DNA from 3 places in the Streptomyces sp. NPDC093065 genome. Region 1 is predicted to be linked to each of the others. Evidence: riboswitches for the same ligand, from Rfam matches in the RefSeq annotation. Region 1 holds a riboswitch; each other region holds the start of a gene.

Region 1 (7,552 bases):
GCGGCACCCACACCCCGCCGGCCGGGGTCTCGCCGGCGTAGCCGCCGGGGACGCCGGTGGCGTACGGATCCTGCGCGTAGCCCTGCTGGCCGTACTGCTGCTGCGCCCCGGCCGTGTCGTAGCCGCCGGTGTCGTACGCCCCGCCGTCGTAGGTGTGGGTGCCGATGTACGGGTCGGAGTACGCGGCGTACTGCTGCTGCGCGCCGGTGTCGTAGCCGTAGCCCTGCTGCTGCCCGTAGCCCGAGTAGTCGTAGGCGTAGGCCTGGTCGGCGCCCGGTGCCGCCGCCTGCTGCCGGCCGGTGCCGTAGCCGGCGTCGGCGTACACGCCGTAGGAGCCGGTGTCGTCCGGCATGGGCTGCGGTGCGTAGACGGCGGTGGTCTCGGCGGCCGTGGGGTCGGCGGTGGGGCGGGCCGGGGCGAAGACGTCGTCGCGGTCGTAGTCGTCGCTCGGGTACGGCGGGACGTCCTGGCCCTGGGCGTGGTCCTGGGCGCGCTCGTCGTAGCCGTCGCGAGGGTCCTCGCCCTCGGCGGGTTCGAGCCCGGAGACCTCCAACGTCGGGTCCTGGCGGCCCCGTTCGGGACGCCCGCGTTTGCCGACGAGGCTCGCCGGGGCGTTGACCGCCCAGCCCGCCTCGAAGCCTCGGCGGAACGACAGGGTGACGTAGGTCTGGCCGACCGCGAAGGCGGCCGCGCCGACACCGATGACGAGCACGTTCGACATCAGCACGCCGGCCACGACGCCGACGAAGCCGCCGAAGGCGAGCAGCCGCCAGCGCAGCCGCGCCTTGTACTGCAGCAGCACCTCGCCGAGCAGCCACAGCGCGACGCCGCCGAACGCGATGTAGAGGACCGTCCAGCCCATGTACGCCCCTCTCCCAGTGGCCGTTACGCAGTGTGTCGCAAATACGTGCGGCCGGTCTAGGCCCGCGGTGGGTGGTGCAGGCCCAGGTTCTCGTAGATTTCCAGCGTCGCCGTGGAGTTGTTGAGCGTGATGAAGTGCAGTCCGGGCACACCCTCGGCCAGCAGCCGCGCGCAGAACTCCGTGGCGAACTCGATGCCGATCGAGCGTACAGCCGCCGGATCGTCCTTGACTGCGAGGATCCGCTCTTTCAGCTCCGCGGGGAACGAGGCGTTGCTGAGCTTCGGCAACCTCTCCAGCATCTTCACACTGGTCACCGGCATGACCTCGGGAATGACCGGGGTCTCGCAGCCGGCCGCCGCGACCCGGTCGCGCAGCAGGAGGTAGGACTCGGGCTGGAAGAACATCTGGGTGATCGCGTAGTCGGCGCCGGCCCGGCACTTGTCGACGAAGTGCGTCACGTCCGCGTCCCAGTCCGCGGAGCGCGGATGCATCTCCGGGAAGGCCGCGACGCCGACGCAGAAGTCCCCCGACTCCTTGATGAGCCGGACCAGTTCGGCGGCGTACGTGAGGCCCTCGGGGTGCGCGATCCAGTCGGCGTTCGGGTCGCCGGGCGGGTCGCCGCGCACCGCGAGCATGTTGCGGATCCCGGCGTCGGCGTACTGGCCGATGATGTTGCGCAGCTCGGCGACGGAGTGGTCGACGGCCGTGAGGTGGGCCACCGGGGTCAGCGTGGTGTCGGCGACGATCTGCTGGGTCTCCCGGACCGTGCCCGCGCGCGTGGAGCCGCCGGCACCGTAGGTCACGGAGACGAAGTCCGGGGCCACGGCCTCGACCCGCCTCAGCGCACTCCACAGGTTCTTCTCGCCCTTGGGCGTCTTCGGCGCCGAGAACTCGAACGAGTACGTCGTCTTGCCGGTGGCGAGGATGTCACGCACCGTGCGGGCGCGATCAGTCCTCGTGCTTGCGGTTCCGAGGGCCATACCGGCAGGTTAGCCAGGGTGTGACGGCCACCCAACCGGATGCGGGATATTTGTCCATATTGTCGAGTTGTTGTCCACCTTTTGGACAGTCGGCCCGCGATCGGCTCCGGCGCGGCTCCCGCGGCTACTCCCCCGCCGGGGCCTGCCGCAGCCGCTTCGCGAACTCGGCCGCCGCCGCGCCCGGGTCGTCGGCGGCGGTGATCGCGCGGACGACGACCGCGCGCCGGGCGCCGGCCTCCAGCACCTCGTCGAGGTTGCCGAGGTCGATGCCTCCGATCGCGAACCAGGGGCGGTCGGTGCCCAGCGCCGCCGTGTACCGGACCAGGTCGAGGCCGGGGGCGTGACGGCCGGGCTTGGTGGGGGTCGGCCAGCACGGTCCGGTGCAGAAGTAGTCCACGCCCTGCTGGACGGCGGCAGCGGCGGCCTCGGACTCGGCGTGCGTGGAGCGGCCGACGAGGACGCCGTCCCCGAGGATCGCCCGTGCGGCGGGCACCGGCAGGTCTCCCTGGCCGAGGTGCAGCACATCGGCACCGGCGGCGTGCGCGACGTCCGCGCGGTCGTTGACCGCGAGGAGCTTGCCGTGGCGGGCGCAGGCGTCGGCGAAGACCCTCAGGTGCTCCAGTTCCTCGGCCGCCTCCATGCCCTTGTCCCGCAGCTGCACGATGTCGACCCCGCCGGCGAGCACGGCGTCGAGGAACTCGGGCAGATCGCCCTGGCTGCGGCGGGCGTCCGTGCACAGGTAGAGCCGGGCGTCGGCGAGCCGGGCGCGGGCGGTGGTCGGGGCGGTGTCGGGCATGCGGGTGTCCCCCCGGTTCGGTGGCGTGGGCCCACGACGGGCCGCGCGATTCTGGCATACGGGCCGCGGACCGGGCCTCTCCCGGGCCGTGGTCCGCGGCTCGTACGCCGGGCGGTGCGGCGAATCGCGGATCGGCGACGCGCCGGATCAGCTGTGCACCGGATCATCGGTGCCGCGGATCATCGGTGCGACGGATCAGCGGTGCCGCGGGTCAGACGGCGAGCGCCTGGGCGCGGCGCTTCACCTCCGTACCGCGGTTCTCGGTCAGCGCCTGGGCGGGGGTGCCGGGCAGGCTCGGGTCCGGCGTGAAGAGCCACTCCAGCATCTCCTCGGCCGTGAAGCCGTCGTCCCGCAGCAGCGTCAGGGTCCCTACCAGGCCCTTGACGACCTTGTCCTCGTCGATGAAGGCCGCGGGGACGTGCAGCGCGCGGTTCTCACCGCGGCGGACGGCGATGAGCTGGCCTTCCTTGATCAGCTGGCGTACCCGGGTCACCTCGACGCCGAGCTTCTCGGCGATGTCGGGGACGGTGAGCCAGGCGGGCACGAGAGCATCGGTCTTTGCGTCAATCTCGGTCACGGCACCAGCCTGCCACCTGGCACTGACAGTCGGAAACCGGACTACGCCGCCGCCGTCGCCGCCTTCAGCGGCTTCGCCGGGTCGGCCAGCAGGTCCGGGTCCATCGTCGTGCCCGCCTGGATCAGGCGCTTGCCCTGCGCCAGGTCGCGGGGGCGGCCCACCGCCAGCAGGGCGACCAGGCGGCCCTCGCGCAGCCAGCAGACCGTCCAGGCCGGGGCCGAGGGGTCGCCGCGCCACCGGACGGTGTCGGCGGCCGTGTGGTGACCGGCGTACTGGACGAAGCGGCCGAACTGCTCGGACCAGAAGTACGGCACCGGGTCGTAGGCCGCCGGGACCCCGCCGCCCGGGGAGCCGACGATGTCGGCGGCGACCGTGCGCGGTCCCTGCAGGGCGTTGTCCCAGTGGTGCACCAGCAGCCGCTCGCCGTAGCGGGCGGAAGGGAAGGAGGCGCAGTCGCCCACCGCGTGGACGTCCGGCGCGGAGGTGCGCAGGAGGTCGTCGGCCAGGACCTCGCCGTGCGCGCCCAGGGCGATGCCGGAGCCGGCGAGCCAGCCGGTGGCCGGACGGGCGCCGATGCCGACGACGACCGCGTCGGCGGACAGCCGCGTGCCGTCGTCGAGGACGACCCGGCCGGGCTCGCCGGGGCCGCCGGGTTCGACGCGCTCCACGCGCGCGCGGGTGCGCAGTTCGGCGCCCGCGTCGGCGTACCAGGAGGTCATCGGCGCGGCCACCTCGGCGGGCAGCGCGTCGGCCAGCAACCGGTCGGCGGCCTCCACCACGGTCACCGCGCAGCCCGCCCCGCGCGCGGCGGTGGCGAACTCGGCGCCGATCCAGCCCGCGCCGACGACCACGACGTCGTGCTGCCGGGCCAGCACCGGGCGCAGCCGTTCGGCGTCGTCCAGGGTGCGCAGCAGGTGCACGCCGGGCACGCCCTCGGCGCCGGGGAGCCGGACCGGTTCGGCGCCGGTCGCCAGGACCAGGGCGTCGTACGGCACGGGTCCCTCGGAGGTGTCCAGGACGTGGTCGCCGGGGCGGACACCCAGGGCCTCGCAGCCCAGCCGCAGGGTGATGCCGAGGGCCTCGAAGTCGACGTCGAAGGCAGAGCCCTCGGCGGTGCCGAGCAGAACGGCCTTGGACAGCGGAGGGCGGTCGTACGGTTGGTGCGGCTCCGCGCCGATCAGGGTAACCGGACCGGTGAAGCCCTGTTCCCGCAGGGCGACCGCGGTCTGCACGCCCGCCATTCCGGCGCCCACCACGACCACCCGGCGCTCGGCGTCCGCCGCCGGTCCCTGTCCCCGTTCCCGCGTCTGATCGCTCACCTGATCACCATAGACACCCGGCGTTTCGCCGGTCGGAACGAGACCGTCGTCCGAACCCGCGGAGGCTCCCTTACCCGTGCGACGCGCTGCGGGCTAGGGTGGCCAACGCAAGGCACTCGCGGGAGCCCGGACGCACCGGGCTGAGAGGGAGGCTGGCGGCCTCCGACCGTACGAACCTGATCCGGGTCATGCCGGCGAAGGGAGGGGCTGGACGCCCATGTCGTCTCCACCACACACGCCTCGTACGTCTGCTGCGCCCGACGTGCTCGTCGTCGGCGGCGGGATCGTCGGGCTGGTCACGGCCTGGCGGGCCGCGCAGCGCGGGCTGGTCACGGCCCTCGTGGATCCCGAGCCGGGCGGCGGCGCGGCCCAGGTGGCGGCCGGGATGCTGGCCGCCGTCACGGAGCTGCACTACGGCGAGGAGACGCTGCTCGCGCTGAACCTCGCCTCGGCCCGCCGCTACCCGGAGTTCGCGGCCGAGCTGGCCGAGCTGACCGGCCAGGACCTCGGTTACCGCCGTTGCGGCACGCTCGCCGTCGCGCTGGACGCGGACGACCGCGCCCACCTGCGCGAACTGCACGCGCTCCAGCAGCGCTGCGGCCTGGAGTCGGAGTGGCTGTCGGGGCGCGAGTGCCGGCGTCTGGAGCCGATGCTCGCGCCGGGCGTGCGCGGGGGCCTCCGGGTGGACGGCGACCACCAGATCGACCCGCGGCGCCTCGCCCACGCGCTGGTGACCGCCTGCGAACGGGCGGGCGTGGTCTTCCACCGGGTGTGGGCCGAGCGGCTCACCGTCGGGCGCGGGGACCGGGCCACCGGTGTTGTCACCGGCGACGGCACGGTGCTGGAGGCCGGGCGGGTGGTCCTGGCCGGGGGCAGCCTGAGCGGCCGGCTCGCGGGCGTGCCGGAGGCCGTGCTGCCGCCGGTGCGGCCGGTGAAGGGACAGGTGCTGCGGCTGACGATGCCGGGGACGCACGGACCGCTGCTGAACCGGACCGTGCGCGCCGTGGTGCGCGGCAACCACGTCTACCTGGTGCCCCGGGAGAGCGGTGAGCTGGTCGTCGGCGCCACCAGCGAGGAGCTGGGCTGGGACACGACGGTCACCGCGGGCGGCGTCTACGAGCTGCTGCGCGACGCCCACGAGCTGGTCCCCGGGATCACGGAACTGCCGCTGACGGAGACCCGCGCGGGTCTGCGCCCCGGCTCCCCGGACAACGCCCCGCTGCTCGGCCCGACCGCTCTGGACGGCCTGCTGCTGGCCACCGGCCACTACCGCAACGGCGTCCTGCTCACCCCGGTCACCGGCGACGTGATGGCGCACGCCCTGACCGCCGGGGAGCTGCCGGACGAGGCCCGCCCCTTCACCCCGCGGCGCTTCGACGCCGCCCCCGCACTCCCGGAACTCCCGGCGCCCTCGGAACTCTCGGAGCAGCCCGTATGAGCCCTCTCACCATCTCCGTCAACGGCGAGCCGCACGAGGTGGCTCCCGGCACGGCCCTGGACGCGCTGGTGGGCACGCTCACCGCGGCACCGTCCGGAGTGGCCGCCGCCCTGAACGAAACCGTCGTCCCGCGCGCGCAGTGGCCCGCCACCGCCCTGGCCGACGGCGACCGCGTCGAGGTCCTCACCGCTGTCCAAGGAGGCTGACCATGGCCGACGATCCCTTCGTCCTCGGCGGCACGTCGTACGGCTCCCGCCTGATCATGGGTACGGGCGGGGCGCCCAGCCTGGACGTGCTGGAGCGCGCGCTGGTGGCCTCCGGCACGGAGCTGACGACCGTCGCGATGCGGCGGGTGAACGCCTCGGTGCACGGGTCCGTGCTGTCCGTACTGGAGCGGCTCGGCATCCGGGTGCTGCCGAACACGGCCGGCTGTTTCACGGCCGGGGAGGCCGTCCTCACCGCGCGGCTGGCGCGCGAGGCGCTCGGCACGGACCTGGTCAAGCTGGAGGTCATCGCCGACGAGCGCACGCTGCTGCCGGACCCGGTCGAACTGCTGGACGCGGCGGAGACGCTGGTCGACGACGGCTTCACGGTTCTGCCGTACACGAACGACGACCCGGTGCTCGCGCGGAAGCTGGAGGACGCCGGGTGTGCGGCGATCATGCCGCTGGGCTCACCGATCGGCTCCGGGCTCGGGATCCGCAACCCGCACAACTTCCAGCTGATCGTGGAGCACGCGCGCGTGCCGGTGATTCTGGACGCGGGGGCCGGTACGGCGTCGGACGTGGCGCTGGCGATGGAGCTGGGGTGTGCGGGTGTGATGCTGGCCTCGGCGGTGACGCGGGCGCAGGAGCCGGTACTCATGGCGGAGGGGATGCGGTACGCCGTGGAGGCGGGGCGGCTGGCTCGGCGGGCGGGACGGATTCCGCGGCGGCACTTCGCCGAGGCGTCGTCTCCTGCGGAGGGCTTGGCGGTGCTGGATCCGGAGCGGCCCGCTTTTTAGCGGCCCGGCGCGGTCCCGGGGTCTTTTCTCCCACCCGCGCAGCACCCGTTTCCAGTCGGACATGAGGTGGACCGACCCGTCGTGGTGCCTCGCCGTCGGCGGCAGCCCGTCCCCGGCGGGGCGAGGGCTGCGGGCGTCGCGCGGACGCGCGTCGCGTACGTCACAGGTGCGCTTCAGTACCGCCCCGGTTTCGGACGGCGGCGCGGGGTGTCCGTGGCGGCTCGTAGACTCACCTGCGTGGACACGACCCTTCAGGACCCTCTCGTCGGGCAGGTGCTCGACGGCCGGTACCGCGTCGAGGCGCGGATCGCGGTCGGCGGGATGGCCACGGTCTACCGGGCCGTGGACACCCGCCTGGACCGCGTGCTCGCGCTGAAGGTGATGCACCCGACGCTCGCGACCGACGCCACCTTCGTCGAGCGGTTCATCCGCGAGGCCAAGTCGGTGGCCCGGCTCGACCACCCCAATGTCGTCCAGGTCTTCGACCAGGGGGCCGAGGGGGCGTACGTCTACCTGGCGATGGAGTACATCGCCGGCTGCACCCTGCGGGACGTGCTGCGCGAGCGCGGGGCGCTCC
Region 2 (7,552 bases), on a different contig from region 1:
CTCTGCTGAGACGGCTGGAACGCACGCGCCGGATGACGCCGGTGACCGAGCGCCAGGAGTACGCGCTCGGGACGGTCTGCGCGGCGATTCCGATCACTGTCGGCACCACCGCCGCGACGATGGCCATCTCACTGCCCCTGCATCAGGCGGACCGGTTGCTCCCGGCGGCACAGCGTTTGCAGCACGAAGTGGGTCGGCGTCTGGGTTCGCTCGCGCTCTCTATCAGTATCTGAAAACTCACTCCTTGTGATCTGGTGTGTACGTTGAGCAAGATGCCACCAGTGTTAGAGGTTTGATTCCCGGACAGTCGACGGCGAATGACGGGGTAGGCGAATGGGCGAGTCCGTACAGGCAGAGGTCATGATGAGCTTTCTCGTGTCCGAGGAGCTCTCTTTCCGCATCCCCGTGGAGCTGCGGTACGAGACCCGTGATCCCTATGCCGTACGACTGACCTTCCACCTGCCCGGAGACGCGCCGGTGACCTGGGCCTTCGGCCGGGAGCTGCTGGTCGACGGGGTGGGCCGGCCGTGTGGGGACGGTGACGTGCGCATCGCGCCGGTCGACCCCGAGCCGTTGGCCGAGGTGCTGATCCGCCTTCAGGTCGGCAGCGATCAGGCGCTGTTCCGCTCCTCGGCCGCGCCCCTTGTGGCCTTCCTCGACCGCACCGACAAGCTGGTGCCCCTCGGCCAGGAGGGCGCGCTCGCCGACTTCGACAGTCACCTCGACGAAGCCCTGGACCGCATCCTGGCGGAGGAACAGAGCGCGGGCTGAACCGTTACGGCACCGCCCGCAGCGGTGGCGTAACGCTTCGCCCGGCGCGTCAGCGCTTACGGCGGCGGCCCCGCCCGCCACGTGCGGGTGCCCCCGCGGCGGTCGCCGCCCCCGCGGTCCCGGCCGGCCGGTCCGCCGCCACGACCAGGGCGGCGAGGGCCGTGGTGACCGGCACGGAGGCCACCAGCCCGATCGAGCCGACCAGCGTACGCACGATCTCCTCCGCCACCAGTTCACTGTTGGCGACCGTCCCCACGCCGCTCTGCGCGATCGAGAACAGCAGCAGCAGGGGCAGCGCGGCGCCCGCGTAGGCGAGGACCAGCGTGTTCACGACCGAGGCGATGTGGTCGCGGCCGATGCGGATGCCCGCGCGGTACAGGCCGCGCCAGCCCATCGTCGGGTTGGCCTCGTGCAGTTCCCAGACCGCCGACGTCTGGGTGACCGTCACGTCGTCGAGGACACCGAGCGAACCGATGATGACCCCGGCGAGCAGCAGACCGCTCATGTCGATGGACGGGTACAGGCCGTGGATGAGACCCGTGTTGTCGTCCGTGTTGCCGGTGAGTGCGGCCCAGCCGATGAACAGCGATCCCAGCACGCCGATCAGCAGCAACGAGATCAGGGTGCCGAGCACTGCCACGGAGGTCCGGGCCGACAGTCCATGACACAGATACAGGGCGATCAGCATGATGGCGCTGGATCCGACCACCACCACGACCAGGGGGTTCGAGCCCTGCAGGATCGCGGGCAGGATGAAGAAGTTCAGCAGCAGGAAGCTGATGGCCAGCGAGACCAGCGCCATCAGGCCGCGCAGTCGTCCGACGACCACGACGGCGAGGGCGAAGATGCCGGCGAGCAGCGCCAAGGGGAGCCGGCGGTTGATGTCGGTCACCGAGTACTGCAGGTCCTTGGGCGCGGAGGGCTCGTAGGCGACCACCACCTTCTGCCCCTCGTGCAACTGCCGTGACTGGTCCGGCTGGACGATCTCGTCGAACGTACGGCCCTTGTCGTCGCCGGTGTCGACGCGGACGGTGGCCCGCTTGCACTCGCCCGTCGCCTGCTGCACCGCGGAGGAACCCTCGGCGGTGGACGTGTCGCCGGTGGGGGTGGCGCCCGAGCCGTTGACCGACTGGCAGCTCAGTTCGACCACCTTGGTGACGGTGGCCTGCTGTGTCTGCCGGTCGAAGCCGACGCCGGTGCGCTCGTGGGGCGGCGCACCGCCCGGCCACAGCACCGCGAGCCCGATCACCACGGCCGCGGCGAAGGGGATCAGGATCGCCGCGATGACCTTGCGCAGGTGCCGGGAGACGGGTGCCGCGGGCCCGTGACTGTGCGAGTGCCCGTGCCCGTGTCCGCCTCCCGATCCGTGTCCGCCGCCGGCGTCGTGTCCCCCACTCCCCGCTCCGTGCCCGTGGCCTGCCCCGTGTCCGTCCCCCGGACCGGGGCCCTGGCCCGCAGCGTGTCCGTGATCGGCCTCAGGTCTGCCGTCGCTCGCGCCGTGAGTGACGACGGGGACATGGCCGGTGGTACGACCGTCGCCCTCTGCGGCGTTCGGTCCGCGGCGGGGGCGGCGCGGCGGAAAGGAGGGGTGCTGCGGTGTGGTCACCGCCCGATCATCGCAAGAACGAGGGGGGCCCTCTGTTCACCGCGCCCGAATGGGCGCTAGCGTGGAGGCACCTTTGTACACGCGGGAGCTCGGAGCACCGGGCTGAGAGGGCGCTGACCTCCGTCCCAGCGATGTTTCACGGGAAACGTCACCGAAGTCGAGTGACGTATCCCACGAAACACCGTCGGACGGAAGCCGCTGCGTCGACCGCCGAACCTGTTACCGGGTAATGCCGGCGTAGGGAGTAGGTCTCATGACCATCAAGGACGCACGCACGCCTGCCTCCACGCAGAACTCCGCCCAGGCGGACACCGCGGACACCGAGAACGCGAACACCGAGAGCGCGGAGGCCGGGAAGTCCATCGGCTGGCACAAGGCGTACGTCGAGGGCTCGCGCCCCGATCTGCGGGTGCCGGTCCGTCAGGTGCACCTCACCAACGGGCAGTCGGTCACGCTGTACGACACCTCGGGCCCGTACACCGATCCACTCGTCGACACCGATGTCCGCAGGGGACTGGCCCCGCTGCGGGAGAACTGGATCATCGCCCGCGGCGACACCGAGGAGTACGCGGGCCGTCCCGTCCGTCCCGAGGACGACGGAGTCAAGCACACCTCGCCGCGCGGCGGCCTGCGCAACCTGGACGCCGTCTTCCCAGGCCGCCCGCGCCAGCCGCGCCGGAGCCGGAACGGGGTCGCGGTGACGCAGCTCGCGTACGCGCGACGGGGCGAGATCACCCCGGAGATGGAGTACGTGGCCGTCCGGGAGAACGTCTCACCGGAAGTGGTCCGCGAGGAGATCGCCGCGGGACGTGCCGTACTGCCCGCCAACGTCAACCATCCCGAGATCGAGCCGATGATCATCGGCAAGCGGTTCCTGGTGAAGGTCAACGCCAACATCGGTAACTCGGCGGTGACGTCCTCCATCGAGGAGGAGGTGGAGAAGATGACCTGGGCGACCCGGTGGGGCGCCGACACGGTCATGGACCTTTCCACCGGCCGCAACATCCACACCACGCGCGAGTGGGTCCTGCGCAACTCTCCCGTTCCCATCGGAACCGTGCCGCTCTACCAGGCCCTGGAGAAGGTCGACGGCCGGGCCGAGGAGCTGAGCTGGGAGATTTACAAGGACACCGTGATCGAACAGGCCGAGCAGGGCGTGGACTACATGACGGTCCACGCGGGAGTGCGCCTTCCGTACGTCCCGCTGACCGCGAACCGCAAGACCGGCATCGTCTCGCGCGGCGGCTCGATCATGGCGGCGTGGTGCCTGGCGCACCACAGGGAGTCGTTCCTGTACGAGAACTTCGAGGAACTCTGCGAGATCCTCGCCGCCTACGACGTCACGTACTCCCTCGGCGACGGCCTGCGGCCCGGATCGATCGCGGACGCCAACGACGAGGCGCAGTTCGCCGAGTTGCGCACTCTCGGGGAACTCAACCGGATCGCCAAGCGTTGCAACGTACAGACCATGATCGAAGGCCCGGGACACGTTCCGATGCACAAGATCAAGGAGAACATCGACCTTCAGCAGGAGATCTGCGATGAAGCTCCGTTCTATACCCTCGGCCCGCTGACGACGGACGTCGCGCCGGCGTACGACCACATCACCTCCGGCATCGGTGCCGCGATGATCGCCTGGTGGGGCACGGCCATGCTCTGCTACGTCACGCCCAAGGAACACCTGGGGCTGCCCAACCGTGACGACGTCAAGACCGGCGTCATCACCTACAAGATCGCCGCCCATGCCGCCGACCTCGCCAAGGGTCACCCAGGTGCGCAGGAGTGGGACGACGCGCTGTCGGACGCCCGGTTCGAGTTTCGGTGGGAGGACCAGTTCAACCTGGCCCTCGACCCGGACACGGCACGGGAGTTCCACGACGAGACGCTGCCGGCCGAGCCCGCCAAGACGGCCCACTTCTGCTCCATGTGCGGGCCCAAGTTCTGCTCCATGAAGATTAGTCAAAGCATCACAGAGCAGTTCGGCGGCACGGCGGCTGCGGGGGCGACGGCTGACGAGGTCGCTGCGGGGATGCTCCAGAAGTCGAAGGAGTTCGCCGAGAGCGGGAACCGGGTGTACCTGCCGCTCGCAGACTGACTCTCACCTAGCGGTGGTCTGCACTCTCTGGTTGGCCTTCCGCCTGGCCTGGAGTGCAGAACACCGTGTCTCGCCGACCTCAATTTCTGCTCTGAAATGCACTGTTCGGAGGCTGGAGGACAGCGGCAGGGGTCATCCTGCTCGGCATGAAGCCGAAGATGAAGCGAATCGCCTTCACTGTGGTCGCTGTCCCGGCGGTCGTCGGGTACATCCTGCTGCTTTGGCACGGCCCCTGGTGGGTCGATGGCGCCCACCTCCGTAGCACAAACCTTCAGCCGGCCGACGGTGTTGTCATCACGGGCTTCCGCACCATGCTCGTTGCGCTCGGCGCGGGGGCGGTAGCCGCTGTCAGCCTTTACTACACCCACCGCAACCATTTCTTGGGTTTGCGGCAGTACGAACAGGTACAAGAGCAGTTTGAGCATACGAGGGTTCGTGATCAGGAGCAGTCTGAACTAACTCGTGAAGGTCAGGTCACCGAAAGGTACGTTGAAGCAATCAAGCTCGTGGCGTCGGAGAACGTCACGGAGCGACTTGGCGGCATTTATGCGCTAGAGCGTATAATGCGAGACTCCAAGAAAGATCACGCAACCGTGGTCGAAGTGCTGGCAGCCTTTGTTCGACAGCACGCCGCTGCTGGGAACGAAGAGGGCTCAGACGAGAAGGATGTTAAGCCTAATGAGGACGTACAAGCTGCGCTAACTGTTCTTGGCCGACGACCGATCCATGATGACGTTCCCATCTACATCGACCTTCGTCACACAGATCTCCGTGGTGCGGACTTCAGCGATGCCAAGCTCGATCAGGCAGACCTGAGGGGCGCTCGTTTGCAGCGGGCCTACTTCGCCCGGTCTTTTATGAGGGATGCGGTCTTCCAGGGCGCTGCACTGCACAACGCGGACTTCTCTTTCACGCACCTCAACGGGGCAATTTTCTACCGGGCCGACATGGAAGAAACCACACTATGGCAGGCTGACGCCAGAAACGCCGTCTTTTCTTACGCCAAGATGGAGCGGGCTCGCCTGAGGGAAACCAATCTTCAGGGCGCTGCCTTCATTGGCACTCAAGTAGCATCTGCCGAGTTCCATGGCGCTAATCTCAGGGGTGCCGTGCTGAAAACGTGCATCTATCCTCCTCGCAGGGCCTACGCATCGAACAACTCGCCACTGCGGCTCTTTCTCAAATCCAGGACCTTCCCCCAGGGATGAGTCTCGAAGAGCTTGAGAAAGCCAAAGGGAGCATCGCGCCGCTTCGACGGTCGTGAGTGCCGGTCCTGGGCGTAGAGTCTCCCGGCATTGAGTAGGAGAACATAGGCATCATGACGGGTGTTGTCGTCCATGAAGATCTCGCAGGACATTCGCCGGGAGCACGGAGGCAGCAAGGGCGAGATCGAGCAGGGCATGGCGCAGAAGTCGAAGGAGTTCGCGGCGGCGGGCAACCGCGTGTACCTGCCGATCACGGACTGAGCGCCCGGGTGCGGGGAGGGGGGGACAGGCCGCAGGGCCGTCCCTCTCCCCGCCCAGGGGTCCCGCTCGGCAGACTGGAGGCATGACAGCCACCTCACTGAGCAAGGGTGCCAACATCGCCGTCGCCTCCCCCGCGGTGCGCGTCGAACTGGTGTGGTCCGCAGGGCCGGGCGTCCCGGAGGTCGACGCCTCCGCGCTGCTGCTCACCTCGGCCGGACGGGTGCGGGATGACGGTGACTTCGTCTTCTACAACCAGCCCCGTCACACGTCCGGCGCGGTACGGCACCTGGGCAAGCGGGGCGGCCCCGGCGGGGACGCGGGCGTGACGAGCGATGCCGTCGAGGTGGATCTGCGGTCGGTGGAAACGGCCGTCGAGCGCATCGTCCTGTGCGCCTCGGCTGACGGCGGGACGTTCGGCCGGGTTCCGGGGCTGTCGCTGCGGATGCTGGACACCGGGACCGGTGCCGAGCTGGCCCGGTTCGACATCACGGCCGGGCCGGAGACCGCTCTGGTCGGCGGCGAGTTGTACCGGCGCCAGGGGTCGTGGAAGTTCCGCGCGGTCGGACAGGGATACGCCGCCGGACTCGCGGGGCTGGCCACGGACTTCGGCATCACCGTGGACGACACTCCCCCGGCGGCGGCTCCCGCCCCTGCCCCCGGCGCGCCGACGACCACCGCTCCCCCGGCGTCCCCGCCGTCCGCGGCGCCGGTAGCCCCGCCGATGCCCCCTGCGCCGCCCGTACCGCGGAGCGCGCCGCCCGTACCGCCCAGCGCGCCGTCGGCCGCCACCGGTCCCCGTCTCACCAAGGGCGAGGAACGCCTCCCCGTGGACATGCGCAAGCGGCTGTCCCTGCGCAAGGAGCAGGTGGCGGTCAGCCTGAGCAAGCACGGAGCAGCCGGTGTCACCGCGCGTGTGGTCCTCGTACTGGACGCCTCCGGGTCCATGGCCCCCCTCTACTCCAAGGGCGTCGTCGCGGACGTCGTGGAGCGGATGGCCGCCGTGGCCGCGCAGTTGGACGACGACGGGGAGATGCAGGCATGGACCTTCGCCTCGAACCCGGCGCGCCTGCCCGACCTGCGCCTGGGCGAGCTGCCGGAGTGGCTGCGGCTGCATGTCCGCGTGGGGGAGATCAGCCTGTTCCGGCGGGGCAGGAAGAAGGGTCTGCACCCCGAGCAAGTCGACATGCGGGCGGTCGGCATCCAGAACGAGGAGCAGAAGGTGATCGCCGAGGTCCGCGCCTTCGTCCGGGCCGACCCGGCGCCGGTGCCGACCCTGGTGCTGTTCTTCTCCGACGGCGGTGTCTACCGTAACGCCGAGATCGAGCGGGAGCTGCGGGAGGCCGTGGAGGAACCCGTCTTCTGGCAGTTCGTCGGGCTGGGGCGGGCCGGCTACGGGGTACTGGAGCGGTTCGACACCCTGCCGGGCCGTCGCGTCGACAACGTGGGCTTCTTCGCCGTCGACGACATCGGCACCGTACCGGACGCGGAGTTGTACGACCGCCTGCTGTCCGAGTTCCCGTCCTGGATCACTGCCGCCGGCCGGGCGGGCATCCTCTGAGTCGCTGCCCGCCCGTGCCGGTGGCTACTCGGGCCGGTGTTCCGGGCCGCCGAAGT
Region 3 (7,552 bases), on a different contig from region 1:
CCGGCTGCGGCATGAACTGCCCGTTCTGCGCCACCGGCCAGGCCGGCCTGGACCGGAACCTGTCGACCGCCGAGATCGTGCACCAGATCGTGGACGGCATGCGGGCGCTCAGGGACGGCGAGGTCCCGGGAGGCCCCGCGCGGCTCAGCAACATCGTGTTCATGGGCATGGGCGAGCCCCTCGCCAACTACAACCGCGTCGTCGGCTCCATCCGCCGCCTCACCGACCCCGAGCCGGACGGTCTCGGGCTCTCCCAGCGCGGCATCACCGTCTCCACGGTCGGCCTCGTCCCGGCGATCCACCGCTTCACCGGCGAGGGCTTCAAGTGCCGCCTCGCCATCTCCCTGCACGCCCCCGACGACGAGCTGCGCGACACCCTCGTCCCCGTCAACACGCGGTGGAAGGTGCGCGAGGTGCTGGACGCCGGGTTCGAGTACGCGGCGAAGTCCGGGCGCCGGCTGTCCATCGAGTACGCCCTGATCCGCGACATCAACGACCAGGCCTGGCGCGGTGACCGTCTCGGGCGGCTGCTCAAGGGCAGGCCCGTGCACGTCAACCTGATCCCGCTCAACCCCACCCCCGGCTCCAAGTGGACCGCGTCCCGGCCCGAGGACGAGAAGGCGTTCGTCGAGGCGATCGCGGCGCACGGTGTGCCGGTGACGATCCGGGACACCCGTGGGCAGGAGATCGACGGGGCGTGTGGTCAGCTCGCCGCGAGCGAGCGGTAACCTGGCCGGCGGCAGTACCGGAAGTACATCGTCATAGCCATCACATCTTCATATTCCGACAGGGGAGCGCCACAGCGCTGAGAGTGCGGCACCGGCCGCAGACCCTCCGAACCTGGCCCAGGTCATTCTGGGTAGGGAGATCGGTCACCACTCGAGCTGTTGCGCCCTGCCCGGGACCCTCGCCAGGGGTTCCGGGCAGGGCCGCGTCTTCTCCTGGTCACCCAGGAGGAATTCAGTGAGCATCACCAAGAAGGTCAGTGTCCTGGCCCTCGGGCTCGGCATGGTCGGCACGCTGGCCGCCTGCGGATCGTCGTCCGACGACGCCGGCGGGGGCAGCGGCTCCGGCGGCTCCAAGACCGTGACCCTCGTCAGCCACGACTCGTGGGCCGCGTCCAAGGACGTCATCGCGGCCTTCGAGAAGGAGTCGGGCTACAAGGTCAAGGTCCTGGAGGACGGCGACGCCGGGCAGGCCGTCAACAAGGCCGTCCTCACCAAGGACAACCCGCAGGGCGACGTCTTCTTCGGCGTCGACAACACCCTGCTCTCCCGCGCCCTCGACAACGGCCTGTTCCAGCCGTACGAGGCGAAGGGCGCCGACCAGGTCCTGCCCGAGTACCGGGCCGACCAGGACAAGCACCGGGTCACGCCCGTCGACACCGGCGACATCTGCGTCAACTACGACAAGGCGTACTTCGACAAGCACGGGCTGACCCCGCCCAAGTCCTACGACGACCTCGCCAAACCCGAGTACGAGAATCTCCTCGTCACCGAGAACGCGGGCAGCTCCTCGCCGGGTCTCGGCTTCCTGCTCGGCACTGCCGCCAAGTACGGCGACGGGGGCTGGGAGGGCTACTGGAAGAAGCTCAAGGCGAACGGCGTCAAGGTCGTCGACAGCTGGGAGCAGGCGTACAACGAGGAGTTCTCCGGCTCGTCCGGCGGCAAGAAGGCGGGAGGCGACCGCCCGCTCGTCGTCTCCTACGCCTCCTCCCCGCCCGCCGAGGTCATCTACGCCGACCCGCAGCCGAAGACCGCGCCGACCGGCGTCGCCGACGGCACCTGCTTCCGGCAGGTCGAGTACGCGGGCCTGCTCAGCAACGCCAGGAACCCCGAGGGCGGCAAGGCCCTCCTCGACTTCCTGCTGGGCAGGACCTTCCAGGAGGACATGCCGCTGAACATGTTCGTCTACCCGGTGCGGGAGGGCGCGAAGATTCCCGAGGCGTTCACGAAGTTCGGGCCGCAGGCCAAGGACCCCGAGACCCTGGCCCCCGCGAAGATCGCCGACAACCGTGACCAGTGGGTCAAGTCGTGGACCTCGCTCGTACTGAAGTGAGCCGAGCAGGCGAGCAGGCGGTGAAGCGGACGCGGAGCGCGCGCGGGAGCGCGGTGCGGCTCGGCCTCATGGCCGTGCCCGTCGCGTTCTTCGCGGTGTTCTTCGCCTACCCCGTCGCCGCCATCGTCGCGCGCGGCCTCGAGATCGACGGGGTCTGGCAGCTCGGCCGGATCGGGGACGTGCTCGCGCAGTCCGACGTGCGGCACGTCCTGTGGTTCACCACCTGGCAGGCGCTGGCGTCCACCGCGCTCACGCTGCTGATCGCGCTGCCCGGCGCGTACGTCTTCGCCCGCTTCGACTTCCCCGGCAAGCAGGTGCTGCGGGCCGTGGTGACCGTCCCGTTCGTGCTGCCGACGGTCGTCGTCGGCACGGCGTTCCTGGCCCTGGTCGGGCGCGGCGGGCTGCTGGACGAGCTGTGGGGCCTGCGCCTGGACACCACGGTGTGGGCGATCCTGCTCGCGCACGTCTTCTTCAACTACGCCGTGGTCGTCCGCACCGTCGGCGGCCTCTGGGCGCAGCTCGACCCGCGGCAGGAGGAGGCCGCTCGGATGCTCGGCGCCTCGCGGCTGCGGGCCTGGCGGCAGGTGACGCTGCCCGCGCTGGCGCCCGCCGTGGCCGCCGCCGCGCTGATGGTCTTCCTGTTCACCTTCACCTCCTTCGGCGTCGTCCAGATCCTCGGCGGGCCCACCTTCTCCACCCTGGAGGTGGAGATCTACCGCCAGACCTCCCAGGTCTTCGACCTGTCCACGGCCGCCGTGCTGACGCTGATCCAGTTCGCCGCCGTCGCCGCCGTCCTCGCCGTACACGCCTGGACGGTGCGGCGGCGCGAGACGGCCCTGCGGCTCGTGGACGCGGCCACGACCGCGCGCCGGCCGCGCGGAGCCGGGCAGTGCACGCTGCTCGCCGGGGTCCTGGCCGTCATCGTCGTCCTGCTGGTGCTGCCGCTCGCGGTGCTGGTCCAGCGGTCGCTGGGCGCGTCCGGCTTCGGCTACTACCGGGCGCTGACCCGCGAGGACGGCGGCACCTTCCTCGTCCCGCCGATCGAGGCGATCGGCAACTCCCTCCAGTACGCCGTCGCCGCCACCGCCATCGCCGTGGTGATCGGCGCGCTGGCCGCGACCGCCCTCACCCGGCGCGACGCGGGCCGCTTCGTGCGCGGCTTCGACGCGCTTCTGATGCTGCCGCTCGGGGTGTCGGCCGTGACGGTCGGCTTCGGTTTCCTGATCGCGCTGGACGAGCCCCCGCTGGATCTCAGATCCTCCTGGATCCTGGTGCCGCTCGCGCAGGCACTGGTGGGCGTCCCCTTCGTCGTACGGACCATGCTGCCGGTGCTGCGGGCGGTGGACGGGCGGCTGCGGGAGGCGGCGGCGGTACTCGGCGCGTCGCCCTGGCGGGTGTGGCGCGAAGTCGACCTGCCGATGGTGCGGCGGGCGCTCCTGGTCGCTGCCGGGTTCGCCTTCGCGGTCTCGCTGGGGGAGTTCGGCGCGACCGTCTTCATCGCACGGCCCGACAACCCGACGCTGCCGGTCGCCGTGGCGCGGCTCCTCGGCCGGCCCGGGGACATGAACTACGGCCAGGCGATGGCCCTTTCGACGATTCTGATGCTGGTGTGCGCGGTGGCCCTGGTGGTGCTGGAGCGGCTGCGGACCGACCGGAGCGGGGAGTTCTGACATGCCGCCCATGCCGCCCGTGCCGCCGAGCCTGCTGAGCCTCGAAGGCGCCACCGTCCGCTTCGGCGGGCGGGCCGTGCTCGACGACGTCGACCTGGGGGTCGCCGAGCACGAGGTGGTGTGCGTGCTCGGGCCCAGCGGCAGCGGCAAGTCGACGCTGCTGCGGGCGGTCGCCGGACTCCAGCCGCTGGACGCCGGACGGGTGACGCTGGACGGACGGGACCAGACGGGAGTGCCCGCGCACAGGCGCGAAGTCGGGCTGATGTTCCAGGACCACCAGCTGTTCCCGCAGCGGGACGTGGCCGGAAACATCGCCTTCGGGCCGCGAATGCGCGGCGCGTCCCGGGCCGAGCAGCACGAGCGGGTGGGGGAGTTGCTGGAGCTGGTCGGGCTGCCGGGCGCCGACCGCCGGTCCGTCGCCGCGCTCTCCGGCGGCGAGCAGCAGCGGGTGGCGCTGGCCCGCGCCCTCGCGCCCCGGCCCCGGCTGCTGATGCTGGACGAGCCGCTCGGCCAGCTCGACCGCTCGCTGCGGGAGCGCCTCGTGGTCGAACTGCGGGAGCTGTTCGGCCGGTTGGGCACCACGGTGCTGGCCGTCACGCACGACCAGGGCGAGGCCTTCGCGCTCGCCGACCGGGTCGTGGTGATGCGCGACGGGCGGATCGCCCAGTCCGGGACACCCCTGGAGGTGTGGCAGCGGCCGGTGAACGCCTTCGTGGCCCGCTTCCTCGGCTTCGACAACGTGGCCGAGGCGTCCGTCACCGGGCAGGCCGCTGACACCCCGTGGGGCAAGGTACCGCTCCCCGAGGACGCCCCGCAGGGCACGAGAACGGTGCTGGTGCGGCCGGCCGGGGTCCGCGTCGTCCCCGTCGGCGAGGGCCTGTGCTGCACGGTCACCGCCCGTACCTTCCGCGGCACGCACGTCGCCGTCCACCTCCAGCCGCAGGACGCGCCCCGCCTGGAGGCGGCCTGCGCGCTGCGGGACGCGCCGGAGGTCGGGGACGCGGTCGGGGTGGAGTTCGACGCGGCCGAAACTGTGGTGCTCGGGTGATCGTCCGCTCGTAGGGTGACGGCATGGCACTCCTCGCGCACGACCGGTACTGCGACGAAATCGTCCGCCAGGTGGGCCGGCTCGGGGCCGTGGTCGCGTCCGGTGCCGATCTGTCCGCCACCGTGCCGACCTGCCCGGACTGGAGCCTGGAGGACCTGGTACGCCACGTGGGCCGGGCCCTGCGCTGGACGGGGCTGATCGTCGCCACCCGCGCCGAGGAGGACGTGCCGGTGGACCGGGCGCCGGGCGCCCGGGGTCCCGCGACGACCGGGGACGCGGCGGCGCTGGACGCGTGGCTGGCGGAGTCGGGCGAGGTGGTCGTCGGTGCGCTGCGCGAGGCCGGACCGCGCGCGCGTGCCTGGTCGTGGGCCGGCACCGACACGGCGGGGTTCTGGGCGCGGCGGATGACCCACGAGCTGGTCGTCCACGGGGCGGACGCGGCCCTGGCGGCGGGTCTGCCCCTCCAGCCGGTGGCGCCCGAGGTGGCGGCCGACGCGGTCGACGAGTGGCTGGACATCGTACGGTTCGTGCAGCGGGCCCTGCCCGGGGCGGCGGCGAACGAACTGCGCGCCCCGGGCAGCAGCATCCACCTGCACGCCACCGACGCCCCGGCCGGGCTGAACGCCGAGTGGTTGGTCGAACTGCCCGACGAGGGCATCGCCTGGCGGCGCGGCCACGAGAAGGCGACCGTGGCACTGCGCGGCCCGCTCACGGACGTACTGATGTCCTTCTACGGCCGACTGCCGCTGGACGCCCCGGGACTCGAGGTGCTCGGTGACCGCAAGCCGCTCGAACTCTGGCTGGAAAAGGCGACGTTCGGTTGACACGACGGTGGCCCGCCCCGGGAACGGGACGGGCCACCGCTGTGCGTGCACCGGTGGACGTGAACCGGTGTGCGGGCGTCAGCTGTTGCTGTTCGCTCCGCGACGGCGCAGGCCGAAGAAGACGGCGCCGCCACCGACGACGACCAGGGCCGCCGCGATACCGGCGATCATGCCGGTGTTGGAGTTGGCACCGGTCTCGGCGAGGTTGGAGTCACCGGCCGCAGGCGACGGGGCGTTGTCGCTCGGGGCGGCGGCCGGCGCGCTGCTCTCCGGCTGTGACGGCGCGGGAGCCGAGGTGGATGGCTCGGGCGCCGGGGACTCCGTCTCGTCGGACGGGGTCGAGGAGGGCTCCGACGGGGTCGGGGTCGGGGTGTCCTCGGTCTTGCAGGGGGTCGACGGGGTCGTGACGTTCGGCTTGATGTCCTCGTCGACGTACCGGTCGGCCTTGACGTGGACGCGGTACTCCGTGTTCGGCTGCCAGTCCACGGGGAAGGAGACGGTGGTGCCGTTCCTGGAGCCCTTGACCGTCTGCTGGCCGACCTGCTTGTCGCCGTCCTTGAGGTAGACGGTGATGGTGGCCGGGATACCGGCGGGGTCCACGTCGGTGACGGTGATGACACCGTTGTCGCCGTCGCACTTGGCTTCGGCGGAGAACTCGCCGATGTTGCAGGCGAGGGCGGTGCCGGAGGCGCTGAGCGCCAGGGCCGCGGAGGCGGCGACGACGCCGAGGGCGCGGACGCCACGGCGGGATGCCGTACGGCTGATTATGGACAGGGCTGCCACGTTTGTCCTTTACGGGAGCGCGGATGCGGGGGGTGGTGAGGGTGCCGACGCTCGATGACGCGGCATCAGCACACCCATGAGCCTCACTGGTCTATAAGCGGGGCGTAAGAAGTGTCAACGCATATGCCGCTCAGGGACGTTGACTTTGCCGTCTTATTAACCGCCGACACGTTTCAGCGCCTTGGACACCTTCTCGATCCGGCCAACCACGGCGATTCCGGACTCCCCCGCCCGCGCGGATCAGCCCTCGACCGCCGCCGGGTCCATCCACACGACCTCGAAGGTGTGACCGTCGACGTCGTCGAAGGCCCGGCCGTACATGAAGCCGTGGTCCTGGGTCTCGCCGGAGACCGAGCCGCCGGCCGCGACCGCCTTGTCCACCAGCTCGTCGACCTTCTCGCGGCTCTCGGCGCTCAGCGCGATCAGCACCTCGCTGGACTTCGTCGAGTCCGCGATCTCCTTCTTGGTGAACTGGAGGTACTTCTGCGGCGTGTGCACCATCACGACGATGGTGTCACTCACCGGGAACGAGGCGGTGCTGTCGTCGCTGAACTGGGCGTTGAGCTCCCAGCCCAGCCCCGTGAAGAACCTCTTGGAGGCGTCGAGGTCGTTGGTGGCCAGGTTCACGAAGATCATCTGCTGGTACATGGGGGCCTCTCCCGTTTGACGTGCCGCCGTTGCCGTGCGGTTCGTGTGTCGTGGCGTTCGAAGAGGTAGACGGGAGGGGGCCCCGGAACTCATCGCAGGTCCGCGGACTTTCTCCGAAGGACTTCCGCGGCTCAGTGATCCAGCGGCAGCGCCGCCAGTACCGCGACGACCAGCGTCAGCGGACCGAACAGGGCGAGCAGGGCGGCGGCACGCACGGCGGCGGCGCCGCGCAGGGTCGCCGGGGGCGCGCCGAGGCGCAGGAGGGCGTCGGTGGTGTCGGCGCGGGCGTGTTTGGCGGCGACGGCGGCGGTGAGGAGGGTGGCCACCGTGCAGCCGGCCACGAGGAGGGCGCCCAGGGTGGCGAGCGGGCCGAACGCCCATCCGTCGCCGTCGTACACCGTGGCGGCCACGTAGGCCGCGGCGGCGACGGCGGCCACGACGCCGAGGGGGCGGCCGACGCGGTGGGACTCCTCCATGAGGACGCGGCCGGCGAGGAGGCGCAGGGCGCCGGGGCGGACGGC

Evidence for each region. Region 1 has a riboswitch for thiamine pyrophosphate ahead of thiO (glycine oxidase ThiO). Riboswitches for the same ligand answer to the same signal wherever they lie in the genome.
Region 2: linked by a shared signal. The riboswitch ahead of thiC (phosphomethylpyrimidine synthase ThiC) and the one ahead of thiO (glycine oxidase ThiO) in region 1 are both predicted to bind thiamine pyrophosphate.
Region 3: linked by a shared signal. The riboswitch ahead of ACIQFU_RS19045 (thiamine ABC transporter substrate binding subunit) and the one ahead of thiO (glycine oxidase ThiO) in region 1 are both predicted to bind thiamine pyrophosphate.

The regions. Positions count from the first base shown of each region.
Region 1 covers NZ_JBIVPJ010000012.1:179,410-186,961, forward strand. Annotated here, with positions in the region: gene ACIQFU_RS21905 (hypothetical protein) at 1-862, opposite strand, end outside; gene metF (methylenetetrahydrofolate reductase [NAD(P)H]) at 919-1,842, opposite strand; gene thiE (thiamine phosphate synthase) at 1,967-2,638, opposite strand; gene ACIQFU_RS21920 (Rv2175c family DNA-binding protein) at 2,850-3,215, opposite strand; gene ACIQFU_RS21925 (NAD(P)/FAD-dependent oxidoreductase) at 3,257-4,534, opposite strand; TPP riboswitch at 4,643-4,754, shown strand; gene thiO (glycine oxidase ThiO) at 4,752-5,972, shown strand; gene thiS (sulfur carrier protein ThiS) at 5,969-6,178, shown strand; gene ACIQFU_RS21940 (thiazole synthase) at 6,181-6,975, shown strand; gene pknB (Stk1 family PASTA domain-containing Ser/Thr kinase) at 7,213-7,552, shown strand, end outside.
Region 2 covers NZ_JBIVPJ010000032.1:17,028-24,579, forward strand. Annotated here, with positions in the region: gene ACIQFU_RS35485 (IclR family transcriptional regulator) at 1-233, shown strand, start outside; gene ACIQFU_RS35490 (SsgA family sporulation/cell division regulator) at 334-771, shown strand; gene ACIQFU_RS35495 (YibE/F family protein) at 821-2,377, opposite strand; TPP riboswitch at 2,449-2,638, shown strand; gene thiC (phosphomethylpyrimidine synthase ThiC) at 2,631-4,472, shown strand; gene ACIQFU_RS35505 (pentapeptide repeat-containing protein) at 4,619-5,680, shown strand; partial or broken gene ACIQFU_RS35510 (thiamine biosynthesis protein ThiC) at 5,807-5,938, shown strand; gene ACIQFU_RS35515 (VWA domain-containing protein) at 6,021-7,496, shown strand; gene ACIQFU_RS35520 (hypothetical protein) at 7,521-7,552, opposite strand, start outside.
Region 3 covers NZ_JBIVPJ010000010.1:56,040-63,591, reverse strand. Annotated here, with positions in the region: gene rlmN (23S rRNA (adenine(2503)-C(2))-methyltransferase RlmN) at 1-728, shown strand, start outside; TPP riboswitch at 779-884, shown strand; gene ACIQFU_RS19045 (thiamine ABC transporter substrate binding subunit) at 964-2,058, shown strand; gene ACIQFU_RS19040 (ABC transporter permease) at 2,034-3,728, shown strand; gene ACIQFU_RS19035 (ABC transporter ATP-binding protein) at 3,748-4,776, shown strand; gene ACIQFU_RS19030 (maleylpyruvate isomerase N-terminal domain-containing protein) at 4,800-5,600, shown strand; gene ACIQFU_RS19025 (LAETG motif-containing sortase-dependent surface protein) at 5,679-6,383, opposite strand; gene ACIQFU_RS19020 (VOC family protein) at 6,624-7,031, opposite strand; gene ACIQFU_RS19015 (hypothetical protein) at 7,163-7,552, opposite strand, start outside.